Regions from separate parts of the Photobacterium sp. DA100 genome, predicted to be linked through region 3. Evidence: riboswitches for the same ligand, from Rfam matches in the RefSeq annotation. Region 3 holds a riboswitch; each other region holds the start of a gene.
The links. A riboswitch is a leader RNA that binds a small molecule or an ion and turns the genes downstream of it on or off. The one in region 3 is predicted to bind lysine.

Region 1 (5,936 bases), on a different replicon from region 3:
AATACAAAGTCGACCCTGCCGAGCAATTTAACCTATACCACCAGGCTGGCGCGACCTGGCTGCACCTGGTTGATCTTACCGGAGCCAAAGACACCTCTGCCCGGCAGCTGGACTTAATCAGTAAGCTATTGGCCAGCACCCCTGCCAATATCCAGATCGGCGGCGGCGTTCGCACCGAGCAGGATGTTGCTGATTTGCTCAATGCCGGAGCTCAACGAGTGGTGATCGGTTCGACGGCGGTCAAGCAGCCAGAATTAGTCAAAGCCTGGATGGAAAAATACGGCCCAGAGCGCATTGTGCTGGCGCTCGATATCAATATCGATGCCGATGGTAAACGCAATGTGGCGGTTTCCGGCTGGCAGGAAGACTCTGGTGTGACTATAGAAGCCCTGCTCGAAGACTTCCTAACGGTTGGGCTGCAGCATGTACTGTGCACCGATATTTCCCGCGACGGCACGCTGGAAGGGTCAAATGTCGAGCTATACCAAGATCTGTGTGGCCAGTACCCGCAAGTTCAATTCCAGTCCTCGGGCGGGATCGGCTCACTGGATGATATCACGGCCCTCAAAGGTTCGGGGGTTAGTGGCGTGATCGTCGGCCGTGCACTGCTTGATGGTAAGTTCACCGCCGAGCAAGCCTTTGCTTGCTGGGCAGAATGAGGCAAGGAGATACCAAGATGTTAGCAAGACGAATTATTCCCTGCCTCGATGTCCGTGATGGCCAGGTAGTCAAAGGGGTTCAGTTCCGCAACCACGAGATCATCGGTGACATCGTCCCGCTTGCCAAGCGCTACGCCGAGGAAGGAGCCGATGAGCTGGTGTTCTACGACATCACCGCCTCCAGTGATGGCCGGGTGGTCGACAAGAGCTGGGTGGCCCGCGTAGCAGAAGTGATCGATATTCCCTTCTGCGTCGCCGGCGGGATCAAATCCGCCGAGGACGCCAGCCGTATCCTGCAGTTTGGAGCCGATAAAGTGTCCATCAACTCGCCAGCCCTGGCCGATCCGAACTTAATCACCGAGCTGGCGGATAAGTTTGGGGTCCAATGCATTGTGGTCGGTATCGACTCCTATTTCGATGCCGATAGCGGTAAATACCAGGTGTACCAGTTCACCGGAGATGAAAACCGCACCAAGGCGACCCGCTGGGAAACCCGCGACTGGGTGCAAGAAGTCCAGCGCCGCGGGGCCGGCGAGATTGTCCTGAACATGATGAACCAGGACGGCGTGCGCAACGGCTACGATCTCACCCAACTCAACATGGTGCGTGAAGTCTGCCATGTACCGCTCATTGCCTCCGGCGGGGCCGGTGAGATGGTGCACTTTGCCGATGCCTTCAAGCAAGCGAATGTCGACGGCGCCCTCGCCGCATCGGTATTCCACAAACAAATCATCAATATCGGTGAACTCAAGCAATACCTGAAACAACAAGATGTGGAGATCCGCCTATGAGCCTAGCAAGCAGTATCAATTGGGACAAAGTAGACGGCTTGGTTCCGGCGATTGTCCAGGACAACACCAGTGGCCAAGTCCTGATGCTCGGCTACATGAACGACGAGGCCCTGAGTAAAACCCTCGAGACAAAACAAGTCACCTTCTGGTCACGGACCAAAGCGCGCTTGTGGACCAAGGGCGAAACCTCGGGCAATGTGCTTCAGCTAAAAAGCATCAAACTCGATTGCGATCAGGACACCCTGTTGGTGAAAGTCGACCCTATCGGCCCGACCTGCCACCTGGGTACCACCACCTGTTTTGACAATGACACAGCAGAAGAAGGACAGGTCGAGCAGCCTGCCCTGGTGTTCCTTCATCAACTTGAGCAGATCTTGGCTGCTCGTAAAGGTGCCGATCCTGAATCGTCCTACACTGCCAGCCTGTATGCCCGTGGTACCAAGCGGATTTCGCAGAAGGTGGGCGAAGAAGGGGTTGAAGTCGCGCTTGCGGCAACGTCGGGTGACAAGGCGGAGCTAGTCTGTGAGTCAGCCGATCTGATCTACCACTTGTTGGTACTGCTGCAAGATCAAGGGATGTCCCTGTCGGATGTCACAGCCAAGCTGCAAGAGCGCCACAAGTAGCCGTAACAATGGTCCCAATAAAACGAAGCCCAGAATAATCTGGGCTTCGTTGCTTATCGAACAGGATATGGTAGAAAGTACCAATTACCGGCCGAGCGCTTCTTTATAGTGCTTGCGGCACACGGAAACATAGCGGTCATTGCCGCCGATTTCGACCTGGTCGCCGTCGGCAATCGCCTTGCCGCTGGCATCTTGGCGGATCACCATATTGGCTTTGCGGCCGCAATGGCAGATGGTTTTCAATTCAACCAGTTTATCTGCCCACGCCAGCAAATAACGGCTGCCTTCAAATAGCTCACCACGAAAATCACTACGCAAACCATAGCAAAGCACCGGAATATTCAGCTTGTCGACGACTTCTGTTAATTGGTACACCTGCTCTTTGGTCAAGAACTGGCACTCATCAATTAGCACACAGTCAACTTTCTTGGTTGCATTCATATCCTGCAGACGAGCATAGAGGTCATCGCTGGTAGTAAACAACTCAGCATCTTCTTGCAAACCAATTCGCGAGCTGACCTTGCCTTTACCGTAACGGTCATCAATTGCAGCGGTGAAAATCACCGGCGTCATGCCGCGCTCGCGGTAATTAAAAGATGACTGCAATAATGTTGTCGACTTACCCGCATTCATTGCCGAGTAATAGAAATACATTTGGGCCATTAAGCTTCCCTAGTAATACGATTGGTGCGTGAAAAATCAGCCGAGATGCTACAGAAAAGCCCTTCAGATTGAAAGGAGCAAGCTCATCTTCTTTGTGACCAATTGAGATTAAATTAAAGAAATTTGGGCTAACTAGCGAAAATAAAAAAGCCTGTATCAAATACAGGCTTTTTTCTTCAGCATGACATCAGCATTACGCGTTCGCAGCCGCTTCCTGAGGGCGGCGTGCAAGCCAGTAAAGCGCCACGCAAGCCAGAGCGAAGGCGACGGTTGCCGACATGAACGAAACAGCGAGAGAGCCTGTAAAGCCCAGTACCAGGAAGCCAATAGTCGATACCGCAGCCACAGCCAGCGCATAAGGTAGCTGGGTCGATACGTGATCAATGTGGTGGCAGCGAGCACCAGTCGACGACAGGATAGTCGTATCGGAAATTGGCGAGCAGTGATCGCCAAATACCGAACCGGCCAATACCGCGCCAAGCATCGGCAACATCAGCATAATGTCGGTGGCAGCAGCCAGATCACCGGCAATCGGCAACATAATACCGAACGTACCCCACGACGTACCGGTCGAGAATGCCATCAGGCCTGCTAGCAAGAAGAGAATCGCCGGCAGCATCATTGGGTTAATGCTACCCTCAACCAAGGTCGATAGGTATTTACCCGTCGCCATGTCACTGATCACCGAGCCAATGCTCCAAGCAAACAGCAAGATCAAGATCGCGCCAAACATCGACTTGGCCCCAATCCACAGGGTAGAGGCCACATCTGCCATTGGAATGCGCTGGCGGAAAACAGGGATAAGGGCAGCAGCCAAACCAACCAGGCCACCGTATACCAGAGACATACCCACATCTGTATTCTCGAACGCACCCAGAACGCTAAACGCGAGACCATCCGCCGCCAAGGCCTGGTAGCCGGTAAAGAGCATAAAGAAGAACGTTGCCACAATCAGGGTTACGATTGGCATTACCAGATCGGCAACACGGCCATTCTTGCTTTCTTCAATTTCCAGTTCGTCGTTCAGATCCTTGGCACGGCTGTCTACATCCCCCTCATCGAATCCACGGCAGTGACTCGCTTCCAGCTCGTGCTTTTTCATCGGGCCCACATCAATTTGGAACCAAGCCACGACAAACACCATCAACAGAGCGAATACCGCATAAAAGTTCATCGGCGCCAGCTGCATGAATGCCCCTAGCGGCGAGTATTCTGTCACCCCGTGCGAAACCAAAATACCGCCGATCAAGGTAATAATGTATGCCCCCCAGCTTGAAGCGGGCATCAATACACACATTGGTGCGGCAGTAGAGTCAAGGATATAGGCCAATTTGGCACGGGAGACATAGAACCGGTCAGTCACCGGGCGGGAAATCGAGCCAACGGCCAAACTGTTGAAGTAATCATCAACAAAGATAAATACACCCAAGAACGCAGCCAACAGTTTAGCACCGCGCTTACTCTTGATTTTCGTCTGGGCCCATTCAGCAAACGCTCGAGTACCGCCAGAAAGTGTCAGCAAGGCAGTGGTCATACCCAGCAAAATAAGGAAAGCAACAATACTCATGTTCCAACTGTTGATGGCACCGTCTTCAATAAACAGCCCTTCAACCGTGGTACCGATATAGCTGGCCGTACCACCGACAGAGAAATCCGTCAGCAGGAATGCGCCCAGCAGGACACCGACACCCAATGAAACTAAAACACGACGAGTTAGGATAGCCAAGCCCAGCGCAACCAAAGGAGGCAACAACGACATGGCGGAATGTGAAAAATCTACAATATTCATGATCTCGACTACAACCGATCCTGGTTGGAGATCTACTGCTTAACACGACATCTTGTCGTGTATAGAAGAGCATAAGGAAGAGAAGTTACCCTTTTCCGACTCCACAGTAGCGCTCCATAGTTAATGTAATTATATACTATGGCAGTGTTGACCCTATTCGGTGACAACCCCAGCAAGCAGGCTTGATACTCCACGCTTACTTCGGCATCGGCTCCTTTCGTAAATCCTCATTGGAATCACCCTAAGATTTACTACTAATAGACGATGCGCCTCTACCCTTAGTCTAGGTATGGTCAATTCTACGGAATAGATATCCAAATGCAATAAGTTAAGATGAAAAAAATCACAAAAATAGTGAATAGTCTTGCCATAGAGTACGAAAATCATCCACTTAGTGACAAATTATTATACCTTTCACATATGAAATTGATGGCAAATATTTATCAGCTCCCGTAGATTTTGGATAAGAATATTTACTTATCTTGACCATTACAATTTATTACAAATGAGAAATGAACCAGATAAATTGCAAAAAATTAAATAAACCCTTCATTTTTTATTTGGCATCACTGTATTAAAAGTATTATTATTGCAATTATTGAATCGTCACTGCTATTATTAATTTATAGTTTTAGGCCTACAGGAAATAAAAAATGTCTGATGCAATGAAAGCGCTACTTAACCTTCGCAGCCTTCGCGCACTTTCTCGTGAATATTCTCTTGAGCAACTACAGGAAGCGCTAGAAAAACTTCAAACCGTTGTTTCTGAGCGTGAGGAAGCAGAAGCAGAAGAGCTTGCTAAAGAAAAAGAACGTACAGAAAAACTAGCCCAATACCGTGAAATGCTTCTTGCTGATGGTATTGACCCAGAAGAGCTTCTAGCCACACTAAATAAAGCACCAAAAGCAAAGCGTGCGCAGCGTCCAGCAAAATACCGTTTCATCGATGAAAATGGTGAAGAGAAAACTTGGACTGGCCAAGGTCGTACTCCAAGCGCACTGAAAAAAGCTCTGGACGAAGGCAAGTCTCTAGAAGATTTTGAAATCTAATATTTCAAATCATCTGTGATAATCATCGAAAAAACCCGGCCATGCCGGGTTTTTTTTTAAGATAAACCGCTGACAAGCACCAAAAACCAAGTCATTGATTCAAAAGAAAAAGAAAGGGGGCACCAAACCGCAAAGCTCAATTTCACCCAACAACTTACTTCCCTCCCCTCTATTACTAACGATTATTTTAATTTCACCCGATGGCAAAAAAATAAAGCGTGATTTTCCCCGCAGCATAAAAAACCAGACCTATTGGTCTGGTTTTTTGTCATTTTTGGGGATTAGCGAATTTGATCAGCCAAATGGCTCACGGCCAAGGCGAAATAATGCGAACGATTCCACTTGAGCAACGACTGATAATT
Region 2 (5,936 bases), 260 kb from region 3:
TCCAAATGGTGATGAAGAAACCCCGAACCAGGCCGGTATTGATTTCTACCGTTCTGTTTTCGAGGAGTGCAAGAAATACGGCATTGAGCCACTGGTGACCCTTTGCCACTTCGATGTCCCGATGCACCTTGTCAACGAGTACGGCTCTTGGCGCAATCGCAAGATGATTACTTTCTTTGAGCGCTATGCCCGCACGTGTTTCGAAGCGTTTGATGGCTTGGTGAAATACTGGCTGACGTTCAACGAAATCAATATCTTGCTAGCAAGCCCGTTCTCTGGTGCCGGTATTGCTTTCCAGGAAGGCGAGAACCACGACCAGGTTAAATACCAAGCGGCGCACCACGAGTTGGTAGCCAGTGCGCTGGTGACCAAGATCGCCCATGAAATCAACCCGGAAAACCAGGTTGGTTGTATGCTGGCTGGTGGCCAGTTCTACCCGTATTCGTGCAAGCCGGAAGATGTTTTCACGGCGATGCAGAAAGATCGTGAAAACCTGTTCTTTATTGATGTCCAGTCACGCGGCTACTATCCGTCTTACGCCCAGAAAGTGTTTGATGAAAAAGGCGTGAAACTGGAAATCCACGAAGAAGACTTCGACATCTTGAAAAATACCGTCGACTTCATTTCATTTAGCTACTACGCATCCCGCTGTGCATCTGCCGATATGAACGAGGGTAACACCAGTGCGGCAAACGTGGTGAAGTCGATTAAAAACCCGCACCTAGATGCCAGTGACTGGGGCTGGGTGATTGACCCGCTTGGTCTGCGTATCACCATGAACACGCTGTATGACCGCTATCAAAAGCCGTTGTTCTTGGTTGAAAATGGCCTGGGTGCCATCGATACCGTTGATGAGAATGGTGTGATCAACGACGATTACCGCATCGATTACCTGCGCGCTCACGTTGAAGCAATGAAGGATGCGATTGCCGATGGTGTGCCGTTGATGGGCTATACGCCATGGGGCTGTATTGATCTGGTGGCGGCGTCTACGGGTGAAATGAGCAAGCGTTATGGCTTTATCTATGTCGATCGCGATAACGAGGGCAACGGTAGCTTGGATCGCACCCCCAAGAAATCCTTCTACTGGTATAAGAAAGTCATTGCGAGCAATGGCGAAGATCTAGCTTAAGTGTGTTCTGTTGTCTGAGGGGAAACCTCTGACAGTTTGCCGGTAAGGCCCACTCTGCTCTTACCGGCTTTTTTGTATATTATTTCACATCATCAAAGGTTGCACTTTCGAGCAACGCAGCGATGGTGTCTTCGAAGCTCATGCCGGCTTCTTTGGCCGCCATCGGGAAAACACTGCGGGTGGTCATTCCCGGTACTGTATTCATCTCGATCAGGCAGATATCGCCGTTGTCATCCAAAAACGTATCAACCCGGCCCCAGCCCCGGCACCCCAGAGTCTTGTAGGCTTCAAGTGCTGCGCTCTGCATGGCTTCTTCTTGCTCGGCAGTCAGGTCTGACGGACAGTGGTAGGTTGCACTTTGATCACCGAACTTGGCGTTCCAGTCGAAGAAGGTATCTGATTTGATTTGTACAACAGGCAATGGCTTGCCATCAAGGATGGCACAGGTGTATTCACGCCCGGTGATGAATTGTTCGACGAGGATGTCATCGTCATATTCAAAGGCATCAACCAGTGCATTGAACAGCTCTTCTGGAGAGGAGGCTTTAGATACCCCGATACTGCAGCCTTGATTGAGGGGTTTGACTACAACCGGGTAGGAAAGATCCGCCAGTGTTGTTTTGATGGTATCGGTTGGCGTGTGCTTGTTGACTTTGATCCAGTCTGCTGTCGGCAGGCCATTGGCACGCCACACTTCTTTGGTCTTAAGTTTGTTGAGGGAGATGGAAGAGGCCAGGAGGCCACTGCCGGTATAGGGGATTTTGAGTAAATCCAGAAGGGCTTGGATATGTCCGCTTTCCCCCATACCGCCGTGAAGGGCAATGAAAACCTTGTCGAGGTTGAAGAAGCCCTGCAAGGTGATGTCTATGTGGCGAGGATCAATCTTGATAGCCTCATGGCCCAATGACTCAACGGCATCGGCAATGCAATTGCCAGACTTTAATGAGACTTCGCGTTCGCTAGACTCACCCCCATATAATATTCCGATTCTCATGGTATTGTTCCGATTAAGCTCTGCAGTGGAAAGTCGTAAAAGAAAAAGCAAGCAATTATTTGCGTGTAAGTGCTTGTATACCCAGAAAGTTTTAGTCACTGGGAATAGTAATATTAAATCGCGTGTATAGTGCGCGGTGGCTTATTGTAATGATTTGCTCTTGTGGTTGAATTTTTATGCCCAATAAATTTGACATTGTGCATAATTTTTTCTTCACCGGCAGAGCCGGATGGCTTTTTTTTGACCAGGGAAGAAGGGCGTCGGTGCGGTTGGGGGCTGTGATGTGTATTGCTCTTATTTGGCAAGCAAGCTGAGTCGCTAAGCAATAACATCTAAAAAAAGAGCAAGGCCATGGCCTTGCTCTGAGGAGGGACGATCGGTGCGCTTTAGCTCGTTACAGGCTCGGCAGCCATAACTGGCTTGCTCTTGCGAACGGCAAAGGCGCAGAATGCCAAGAACCACAGGCCGCTGACAGCCACACCGGCCCATGCCGAGTGGGTGTAGCCAATGGCGAGGTAACCCAGTAGAGCACCGAAAGCAACCGAACAGGCGTACGGTAGCTGGGTCATAACGTGATCCATATGGTGGCAGCCGGCACCGGTTGCCGACAGAATACTGGTGCTGGAAATTGGTGAGCTGTGATCACCAAATACCGCACCAGCCAGAACCGCTGATAGCATCGGCAGCAGCAGCGCAATGTCACTGGCCGCGGCAATATCACCGGCTAGCGGGAGCATGATGCCGAAGGTGCCCCAACTCGTGCCGGTCGCAAAGGCCATGGCACAAGATAGCAGGAAGACAACTGCAGGCAGTAGCTCAACCGGCAGGTTGCCGTTAGACATTGAAGCTAGGTAGATGCCGGTTTGCATATCGCGTACAACCGCACCAATCGTCCAGGCGAAGAACAGGATGATAATCGCAGGCATCATGGCTGAAATACCCTGCGGGGCCGCCTTCATCCAGGTACCCGCATCCAGTTTCAGACGCAGGGCAAGAGCGATAGACACCACCAAGCTGCAGATCGCACCGTACACCAGCGATGAGCCGACATCGGTGTTCTCAAATGAGCCGAGCACACTGAAGGCTTCACCGTTGGCTGCCAGTACATCGGCACCCGACTGCACCATGAAAAATACCGTTGCCATGGTCAGGGTCAGGATCGGCAATACCATGTCGATCATACCGCCTTGGGCAGATTCCGGCGCCTCGACGTCCAAGCCAGCAGGCTTGCCTTTCGACTCATCCCATAGCTTGCCTTCTAGCGCCCACTTCTCATGTTTGCGCATTGGGCCGATATCGAGCTGGAATGCAATCACACACAGCACCATCACAAGCGTGAATACCGCGTATAGGTTCATCGGCATCATCTCGACAAAGGCAGAGATAGGGCTTTGGTCGGTCACGCCATGCGCCACCATGATGCCGCCAACCAGGGCGATGATGTAGGCTCCCCATGATGAGATAGGCATCAGTACACAAACCGGAGCTGCAGTGGAGTCGAGCAGGTAGGCCAATTTCGCGCGTGAAATATTGAAGCGGTCGGTAACCGGGCGGCAGATTGCGCCGACTGACAGGCTGTGGAAGAAATCGTCGATAAAGAAGATGAATACCATCAGGCCGGTGAGTGATTTGGCACTGCGGCGGTCTTTACAGCGTACCGCTGCCCAGTCGGCGAAGGCCTGCGTTGCCCCCGAGACACTCATCAGGCTGATCAGCGCGCCGAGCAGCAGCATGAAGATGATCATGTTGACGTTGTCGCTGTTCATCGCTCCGTCAGCCCACACAATCGCCAGCACTTTGCCGACTAGGTATTGCAGAGACTCAAGCGGTGAGTATTGGTTTAGCATCAAGGCACCGGCAAAGATACCTGCTCCGAGGGAGAGTAAAACCCGCCTGGTGGTGACCGCAAGAATAACAGCCAGCATGGCAGGGACTACGGACATTAGCGAGTCCGAAAAATCGACAAGGTTCATGATCTCATCACACCTACAACTTAAAGGTGGAGATCTACCGAAAGGAAGTGTAACTAAGACGCAGAAAGGTATGACTTGTTACCCCTTCAGGTAGCGCTCCATAGGTAAATACTATGGCAGTTCTGTGCCTATTCGACACAGACCCAGCGACTGAGTTGATGGCTGCAGTCACTTCGGCGCTGACTCCTTTCTCCGGCTTCACAGGTATCACCCTCTGCTCGGTTACTCTTAGGCAGCGCGCCTCTACTGATTTAGGGTTTATCACCGTCAATCCTACTGGATTATGGCAATAAGTCTAACATTATATACGGCTGAATAATTATGTCAGCTAATAATAAGCTTTTTTCATCTTTATCATCAGAACCTTGGTTTGAAGCGTTGGCCCTTTTTCTCTGATTATCCCTATAACCATTGCTGGTTTTATTTTTTTAAGGAGCTAACGTGTTTTCTCGCAAACACTTTGAATTGATTGACAAACCTACGTTCTTCGGGGCGCTGGGGATGTTGATCTCGGTTGTGGTGCCTTTGCTGCTGTTTCCGGCGCAAGGGGCAGAATGGATTGCTATCGCCAAAACGTTTATGACCGATAAGCTCGGTTTCCTCTATCTGGCGCTTGGTGTCGGTGCATTTTTCTTTATGATCTATATCGTTTTTTCCGATATCGGCCAAATCAAGCTGGGGGATCCCGATGAACAGCCTGAGTTCACGACGGCCTCGTGGGCAGCGATGCTGTTTTGTGGCGGGATCGGGGCCAGTATTCTGTATTGGGGTACGATTGAGTGGGCTTATTACTACCAGGCACCGCCGTTCCAGCTTGAGCCGGGGAGCGAGGAAGCGGTGCGCTGGGCGGCCACCTATGGCTTGTTTCACTGGGGGCCGATTGCCTGGTCTATTTATTTAGTGCCAGCCTTGCCGATTGCCTATTTCTTCTACGTCCGCAAGCAGCCTGTGCTGAAGGTATCGGCAGCCTTGATGCCGGTGATCGGTGAGGCCCGCAGTTACGGCTGGCTGGGTAAAGTTATCGATGTGCTGTTTATCTTTGGCTTGCTGGGTGGTGGTGCCACGACACTGGGTCTGGCTGCCCCGTTGATCACCGAAGGTGCCAATTACCTATTCGGTGTGCCTAAAGATACCGTCACTCAGGTGATTGTGCTGATGATCTGTACCGCGATTTTCGCCTACTCGGCTTACGCGGGGATGGAGAAGGGCATCAAGCTGCTCAGCAATATCAACTTCTGGGGAGCCCTGGGCCTGCTGGCTTTCATTCTGGTGGCCGGTCCGACGATTTTCATGCTGGAAACCGGCTTGGATTCATTAGGCCGTATGTTGTCGAACTTCTTTGTCATGGCAACATGGGCTGAACCGTTCGGCGGCTATGGCTCGTTTGAAAATACCCACTTCCCGCAGGATTGGACGATTTTCTACTGGGCGTGGTGGCTGGTATTTGCCCCGAGCATGGGCTTGTTCGTGGCGAGGATTTCCCGTGGCCGTACCATTAAGCAAATGGTCACCGGTTCGATCTTCTTCGGTTCGATGGGCTGCTTCCTGTTCTTCATGATCTTGGGTAACTACGGTTTGTCGCTGCAGCTATCCGGTGCGCTTGATGTGGTCAGTATTTTGAACACGGAAGGGGCGACCAAGGCGATTTTCTCAATCCTTGAGCAACTGCCGTTCAGTACTTTGGTCATCGCGGCGTTTACCCTGCTGTGTTTGATTTTCACGGCCACGACGTTTGACTCGATCTCCTATATCTTGGCTTCAGTGGTGCAGAATAACGTGACCGAAGATCCGATGCGTTGGAACCGCCTGTTCTGGGCGTTTGCCTTGTCATTCATGC
Region 3 (5,936 bases):
GACGCAACTTTGCTGCTTGGATAGGCCTTGTTCCCTATCAATATTCCACGGGCGGTAAATCAAGGCTGCTTGGCATATCAAAGCGCGGGAACAAAGAACTCAGAGAGATGTTTGTTCATGCCGCTAGAGCTGTGATGTGGCGTGATGAATCAGCCGAAAAGTACTTCGGCATTTGGCTCATAGAGCTCAAACGAAGAAAGCCATTTAATGTCGCTGTTGTTGCTTTGGCTAATAAAATTGCACGTATAGCGTGGTCAGTGATGGCTGAACAAAAGCCATTTGAAATTAGAAACTAATACAGAGTTTGCAATGATAATCATTGATGACAAAACGGTTAGACCACCAGATTGAAGACCTGATGGACAGAACAGCAATAGCATGCTTTCTCACTTTTGAGGACAATCTGGCGCGGATCTCATCGTAGAGCTGGGACTAATGAAAGTCTCTAACAGACTCTGAATACATTAGCGCAAACCAACTCCGTTATCGGGTTTATCACTTGCAAAACGGGGCGTACCATACATTTTGTCCAATTGCGTACTGACGGGGTAGATCATCGTAACGCAGATCTGATCTGCACCAACCATACTGGACACATCACTAAGCGACTTTCTAATACTAAAAGTTATCCGCATTTCTCTAATTTAAGTGATTACTCTAAGAAGGTTTTGTCCAAAAATGTGTCACATGGTAAAGCTTATTCGCATAGGTCACACCATTAAGACTTCGATTCATTGGTATAAAAAAGGGACCTAACAAACGTAGATCCCTTTCTCTCATTGGCCTAGGCAAGTCGCCCAGCTTTTACTTTACACTATTCTGCGCCGTCGCGTAGAAGTCACGCGCCCTCGCCCAGACGCCGTTTGGATCTTCACCTTTACACAAGGTCAAAAGGTGCGGCAGCAGCTGGCCGGCGAAATCTTCGCTGCTTTCTTTCGGCAGTACTGTAGGCAGGTGATCGACCGCCTGCACATATAGCCCGCTGACATCCGATTCGATAATAGGCTTGGCCAACTTGGTGCTTTGGTTGTAGATGCGAATTGGGTTATCCGGGTTGTTTGGATCGCAGCTGACATCACTGACCATGCTCAGGCGTGGGCTCTCACCCAGGCTTTCCTTGGTAATGAACGGCGGTGTGCCTTCAGCCAGATAAGCACAGTTAACCAAGATGTCGTAATCATTGATTGCGGTGAACGGGCCGCCTGCTTTGGTTTCTTCGATATCCCAGCCGTCGGCCTCGATACTCAGCTCGGCAAACAAGTCCAGCGCGCCACGGCCACAGCGGCCAAACTGACCGATAACCAGCACCTTAGGCTTCTCTGACAGTGTTGCGACCTGCTCGCTCAGTACTGCTAGGTAATGGTCGCGATCCGGGTAGCTGCCCACCGCGCCGAACACGTCTTTACAGTGTAAATGGTGGATATAACCCGACAGGCCAATCGCTGCGCCAACATAACCTGCCCAGTAGCCGAAGGCACAGACACGCTTGCCCATTTCGTCTTGCAGGAACTCCAGGTCGAGGATTTGGCCGCCACCGGCATTGAAGCGCGACAGGATCTGCACCGCTTCATCCTGCCCCTTGAAGGCATGGGCAAAGTAAATATGCTGGTGCTTGAGCGGGAAGTCGTCTTCAGCCAGCTCTTTCAAACCCAAGATATAAGCGTGCTCCGGAGCGTCAGTCCAGCTATGGCCTGCCGCCAGCTCACAGCCCACATCGACATAGGCCTGATCAGGAAAAATGCGGGTGTCGCTGCGCTCGACGATCACTTGGGCACCCTCATCAATCAGGGCTTTGGCTCCGGCTGGTGTCAATGCGGTTCGGTGCTCACCCACTTTTACTTCATCTCTTAGCCAAAATAGTGTGTTCATTATCAATCCTTTTCAAACGGTAGCTTGTTAAGTCATCTCTACTTATGCAGTAGCGACTTAAGCGGTAACAGGGCTGGCTGCGGCCTGACGGCGCACCATCAAGACAATCAGTGCAACTTGCAATACGGCGGCCAATACAATGGTGTACGGGCTACGGGTGATTTCGGCAACCATGAAGCCGATACTGGCCGTCACGCCAGTCAAAATTGCATACGGGAACTGGGTACGGACGTGGGAAACGTGATCACATCCGGTCGACATCGAGCTGAGGATCGTGGTATCGGAAATCGGTGATGAATGATCCCCCAGCATGCCGCCACTCAGCGCAGCACCGATACAAATCAGCGGGTCAGCACCCAGCGCACTGGCGATCGGAACCGCAATTGGGATCAGGATGGCAAAAGTGCCCCACGACGAACCTGTTGCCACCGAAATAAAGCTGCCGATAATGAAGATCAGCGCGGGCAGCATAAACACCGGCAGGCGGTCATTCATCACCTGGCTGATATAATCCCCAGTCCCCAGAGACTTACAGATATCACCCAAGGTCCATGCCAATAGCAAGATAACCAAAATTAGCATGATCCGCTGCATGCCCGACACAAAAGTGTTGAAGGCTGTCGAGGCGGTCATAGTTTTGGTGTAGGCGTAATAGGCAATTGCCGTCACCGAGGCAATCAGATAGCTGGTACCGAGCGATGCACGGATTACCGGGCCATTAATAGTGCCATGCAGATGGTAATTGTAGGTGAACAAAGCGATCAGCGTGCCGAACAAGACTGCCAGCGGCAACACAATCAGTGAGATACGGCCTGACTTCGCCTGCTGGTTATCAACTGACTGCACACTCACCTCAGCCTGCTGGCGCGCTTGCTGCTCGGCTTCGGCCATTGGCCCCCAGTCTTTTTTCAGCACGGCGTAGACAGGCACACTGAACAGTGCCAGCAAAGCGTAAAGCTGGTAAGGGATCACCTGCAGGAAAGTCGCAAATCCATCGACCGACTGGCCCATGTTATCGAACGCGTTCTCAATCAGGCCCTGCGAGTACACCCCCCAGCTGATAATCGGGATCAGCACACAAATCGGTGATGAGGTGGAATCGATGATAAAAGCCAGTTTCTCCTTGCTCAGCTTGAGCTTGTTGTAGATTGGCGAGAACATCGGGCCGAGGATCAATGAATTGCCCGAGTCGGTAAAAAACACCCCGATCCCGGTTGCCCAGGTCGCAAGCTGGGCTTTCAATGGTGATGACACATAACGGGTGGCCATGGTCGAAAACGCCGCCATGCCACCGCTTTGCTCGACCAGATAGATAAAACCAGAAATGATAGTAATAACAATAATGATCTGTGCGTTGCTGCCCGATGCAAGCTGGGTGAACGGCCCATCCGACAAGAACATCAACGCAGTATCGACCGGATGGCCCTTGGTTAAGATCAGCATACCGCTGATCACTGCAACCCCCAGAGCCAAAACAACATGCCGAGTGGTAAAGGCGAGTATCAGCGCCAGCACCGCGGGTACGATGGACAACAATCCGTAATCAGCCATTCGTAGTCTTCTCCTGAAAAAACAACATCAAGGTATTCGAGTATTCAAAGAGGAGGGGCGTATAGGAACGCGAGCGACAAAGGCTGTACGAAATCGGTAGGTGAACTTACCTGTTCGAAAACAAAAATTGCTGTAGCTCTCCATCCGGGCAGGGCCCAGGATGACAGTGCTGCTCCTATTAAGAACAACCCCAGCAGCTTGGCTGACGACCAGAACCACTTCGGCATTGACTCCTTTCGTTTAGCGTCACCGGCTGTCGACCTTCACTAAACTACTGTTAGGCAATGCGCCTCTACGTTGCAGGCAGTGAATAACCACCCGCTTCATATTGAATAAAACACAAAAACAGATAATCCAAACCCTATTGACGCCACAGCGTGATAGAGATCACACAAAATATCCTTTCAAACAATAATTTAACATCAACAAACACTGTAAATACAACAATGCGTAGATAAAATCACCACAAGGGTTAATTATCAAGCAGAGCAGATAGTTGCAGACAGTCGCCCAGTGAAAGTAGGGTTATTAGTATTTAACTTGAGTTGGGTGACGATGCCGTAAGAGGTGCAATCAAATAAAACAAAATTGCATATTTACCCAACCATCAGAATCTGGAAGTGCTTAGGGAAGTATTGACGTTCAGAAATAACAGATACAAAAAATGCCGGCCTAGGCCAGCATTTTCTTAAAATAAGTTCGATGACTTATAGAGTAACTACGTTTGCAGCTTGTGGACCTTTTTGGCCCTGCTCTACGTCAAAAGATACTTTCTGACCTTCAGAAAGTGTCTTGAAACCTTCAGAAGCGATTGCGCGGAAGTGTACGAATACATCAGCACCACCGTTGTCCTGAGTGATGAAACCGAAACCTTTTTCTTCGTTAAACCACTTAACGATACCAGTAGACTTAGACATATGTTGTCCCTTATTTAAATTCATTTAGACCGCCAACTAAGGCGATATGTAGTAATTGAATTATTAATGTTACGAAAAATATAAGGGAAACAGTTAGATAAAATACAAAGATGTATAAATATCAGATGGTTTAACTTGTACTTGATGTTGCATTAAATAACTCTTCTCAAAATGAGCACGCGCATCATAACAGCAGAGCGGAAAATATGCAGTGAATTTTTGACAAAACTTAATATAAATTTCAGAGATATTAACAATCCGTTCAGCAACTCAAGCACACCACCATAGTATCTCCCCCCTCATCAATGGCTAAAACGAGAAAAAAACCGGCTATCGTCGCGCTCATGAGGTTGGACAGAGTGACGTCAAAAATACCTCGGGCGCAGCATACCCGAGGTGGTTGGAAAGTTAGTGGTTAATCCAGTGTTTTACAGCAAGTTCAGCAACTTGCATTTCGATATCGAAAGGGACCGGTTGGGGAATATTCTGCAGCGAGTCCCGGTTAAGGGCGATACGCTCTAAACTGAGCGACTGCAATGCCAGGCCGAGATCCATAATTTCTATCGGGTTTCCGTCACCCGCCGATAGGTTAACAAGGTTGGCATCCGACAGGACGAACAGCTGCTTTTCTTCAAGTTGGTAAGCCGTTACATGAGGACGGATCTTATCCTGGCTTTGGCTCACCGCAGCCAAATCCGCAAGGTTGATTTCACGCTGGAAATGCCCCGCATTGGCGATAATCGTATTGTCGCGCATCAATTCGAAGTGCTCCTTGCGCAGCACGTTGTCACGGCCAGTAATGGTGACGACCATGTCGGCATCCGGCAAAGCCTCTTTCAAGGTTGAGGTGTAGAAGCCTTCCATATGCGCTTCAAGCAATGTCAGTGGGTTGGACTCAACGACGGTAACATGGGCCCCCATACCTCGCAGGCGCTGCGCCGTACCGGAGCCGCAATAACCATAACCAATCACCACGACCTTCTTGCCGTGCAGCATGACGTTGGTGGCGCGCATGATGCCATCGACAACGGATGAACCAACACCGAAACGGTTTTCGATAATACGTTTGGCTTGGGTATCATTGATGATCAAGGTGCTGAACTTGTCAGCATGGAAGTCTTCACGCAAGCGGTTAGCCCCGGTGGTGGTTTCCTCCGTGGCCCCTAGCAGTGAAGTTTGAAAACCGCTAAATTCTGGCTCGGTAAAAATGAGCTCGTGCAAATCAGCACCGTTGTCGGCAATGATGTCCGGTTGGTGAGATAACACTTTGCGGCAGTAGTTAATATGATCATCAAAGCTTTCGTCACGGCGGGAATAGACACTTACCCCATAGTCTTCGACCAATGCGGAAGCGGTTTCATCTTGGGTTGACCCCGGCGATCCGGTGATCACCACTTTGGCCCCCCCTTTGGTCAAGGCCTCCAGCCACACACCGGTTTTGGCCTCAACGTGCAAGCAAATACCGATTGTCAAACCGGTAAACGGCTTTTCTTTTTCAAAGCGCTCGATAATGCTGCGCATGATTGGCATGTGGTTACGAGCCCATGCGACACGCCTGCGGCCAAGTGGCGCAAGAGATAGATCGGCTACGTCGTGTTC

Region 1: another riboswitch for lysine. It lies ahead of PTW35_RS04975 (Na+/H+ antiporter NhaC family protein); the one in region 3 lies ahead of PTW35_RS26455 (Na+/H+ antiporter NhaC family protein).
Region 2: another riboswitch for lysine. It lies ahead of PTW35_RS18030 (Na+/H+ antiporter NhaC family protein); the one in region 3 lies ahead of PTW35_RS26455 (Na+/H+ antiporter NhaC family protein).

What each region holds. Positions count from the first base shown of each region.
Region 1 covers NZ_CP119423.1:979,463-985,398, reverse strand. The annotation lists gene hisA (1-(5-phosphoribosyl)-5-[(5-phosphoribosylamino)methylideneamino]imidazole-4-carboxamide isomerase) at 1-659, shown strand, start outside; gene hisF (imidazole glycerol phosphate synthase subunit HisF) at 677-1,450, shown strand; gene hisIE (bifunctional phosphoribosyl-AMP cyclohydrolase/phosphoribosyl-ATP diphosphatase HisIE) at 1,447-2,073, shown strand; gene PTW35_RS04980 (thymidine kinase) at 2,158-2,736, opposite strand; gene PTW35_RS04975 (Na+/H+ antiporter NhaC family protein) at 2,930-4,525, opposite strand; lysine riboswitch at 4,625-4,808, opposite strand; gene PTW35_RS04970 (H-NS family nucleoid-associated regulatory protein) at 5,179-5,574, shown strand; gene PTW35_RS04965 (lytic murein transglycosylase) at 5,856-5,936, opposite strand, start outside.
Region 2 covers NZ_CP119424.1:70,776-76,711, forward strand. The annotation lists gene PTW35_RS18020 (6-phospho-beta-glucosidase) at 1-1,132, shown strand, start outside; gene PTW35_RS18025 (D-alanine--D-alanine ligase) at 1,212-2,126, opposite strand; gene PTW35_RS18030 (Na+/H+ antiporter NhaC family protein) at 2,513-4,099, opposite strand; lysine riboswitch at 4,183-4,353, opposite strand; gene PTW35_RS18035 (BCCT family transporter) at 4,541-5,936, shown strand, end outside.
Region 3 covers NZ_CP119424.1:1,954,077-1,960,012, forward strand. The annotation lists gene PTW35_RS26445 (IS110 family transposase) at 1-296, shown strand, start outside; gene PTW35_RS26450 (saccharopine dehydrogenase) at 805-1,869, opposite strand; gene PTW35_RS26455 (Na+/H+ antiporter NhaC family protein) at 1,927-3,420, opposite strand; lysine riboswitch at 3,546-3,723, opposite strand; gene PTW35_RS26460 (cold-shock protein) at 4,128-4,337, opposite strand; gene PTW35_RS26465 (adenosylhomocysteinase) at 4,746-5,936, opposite strand, start outside.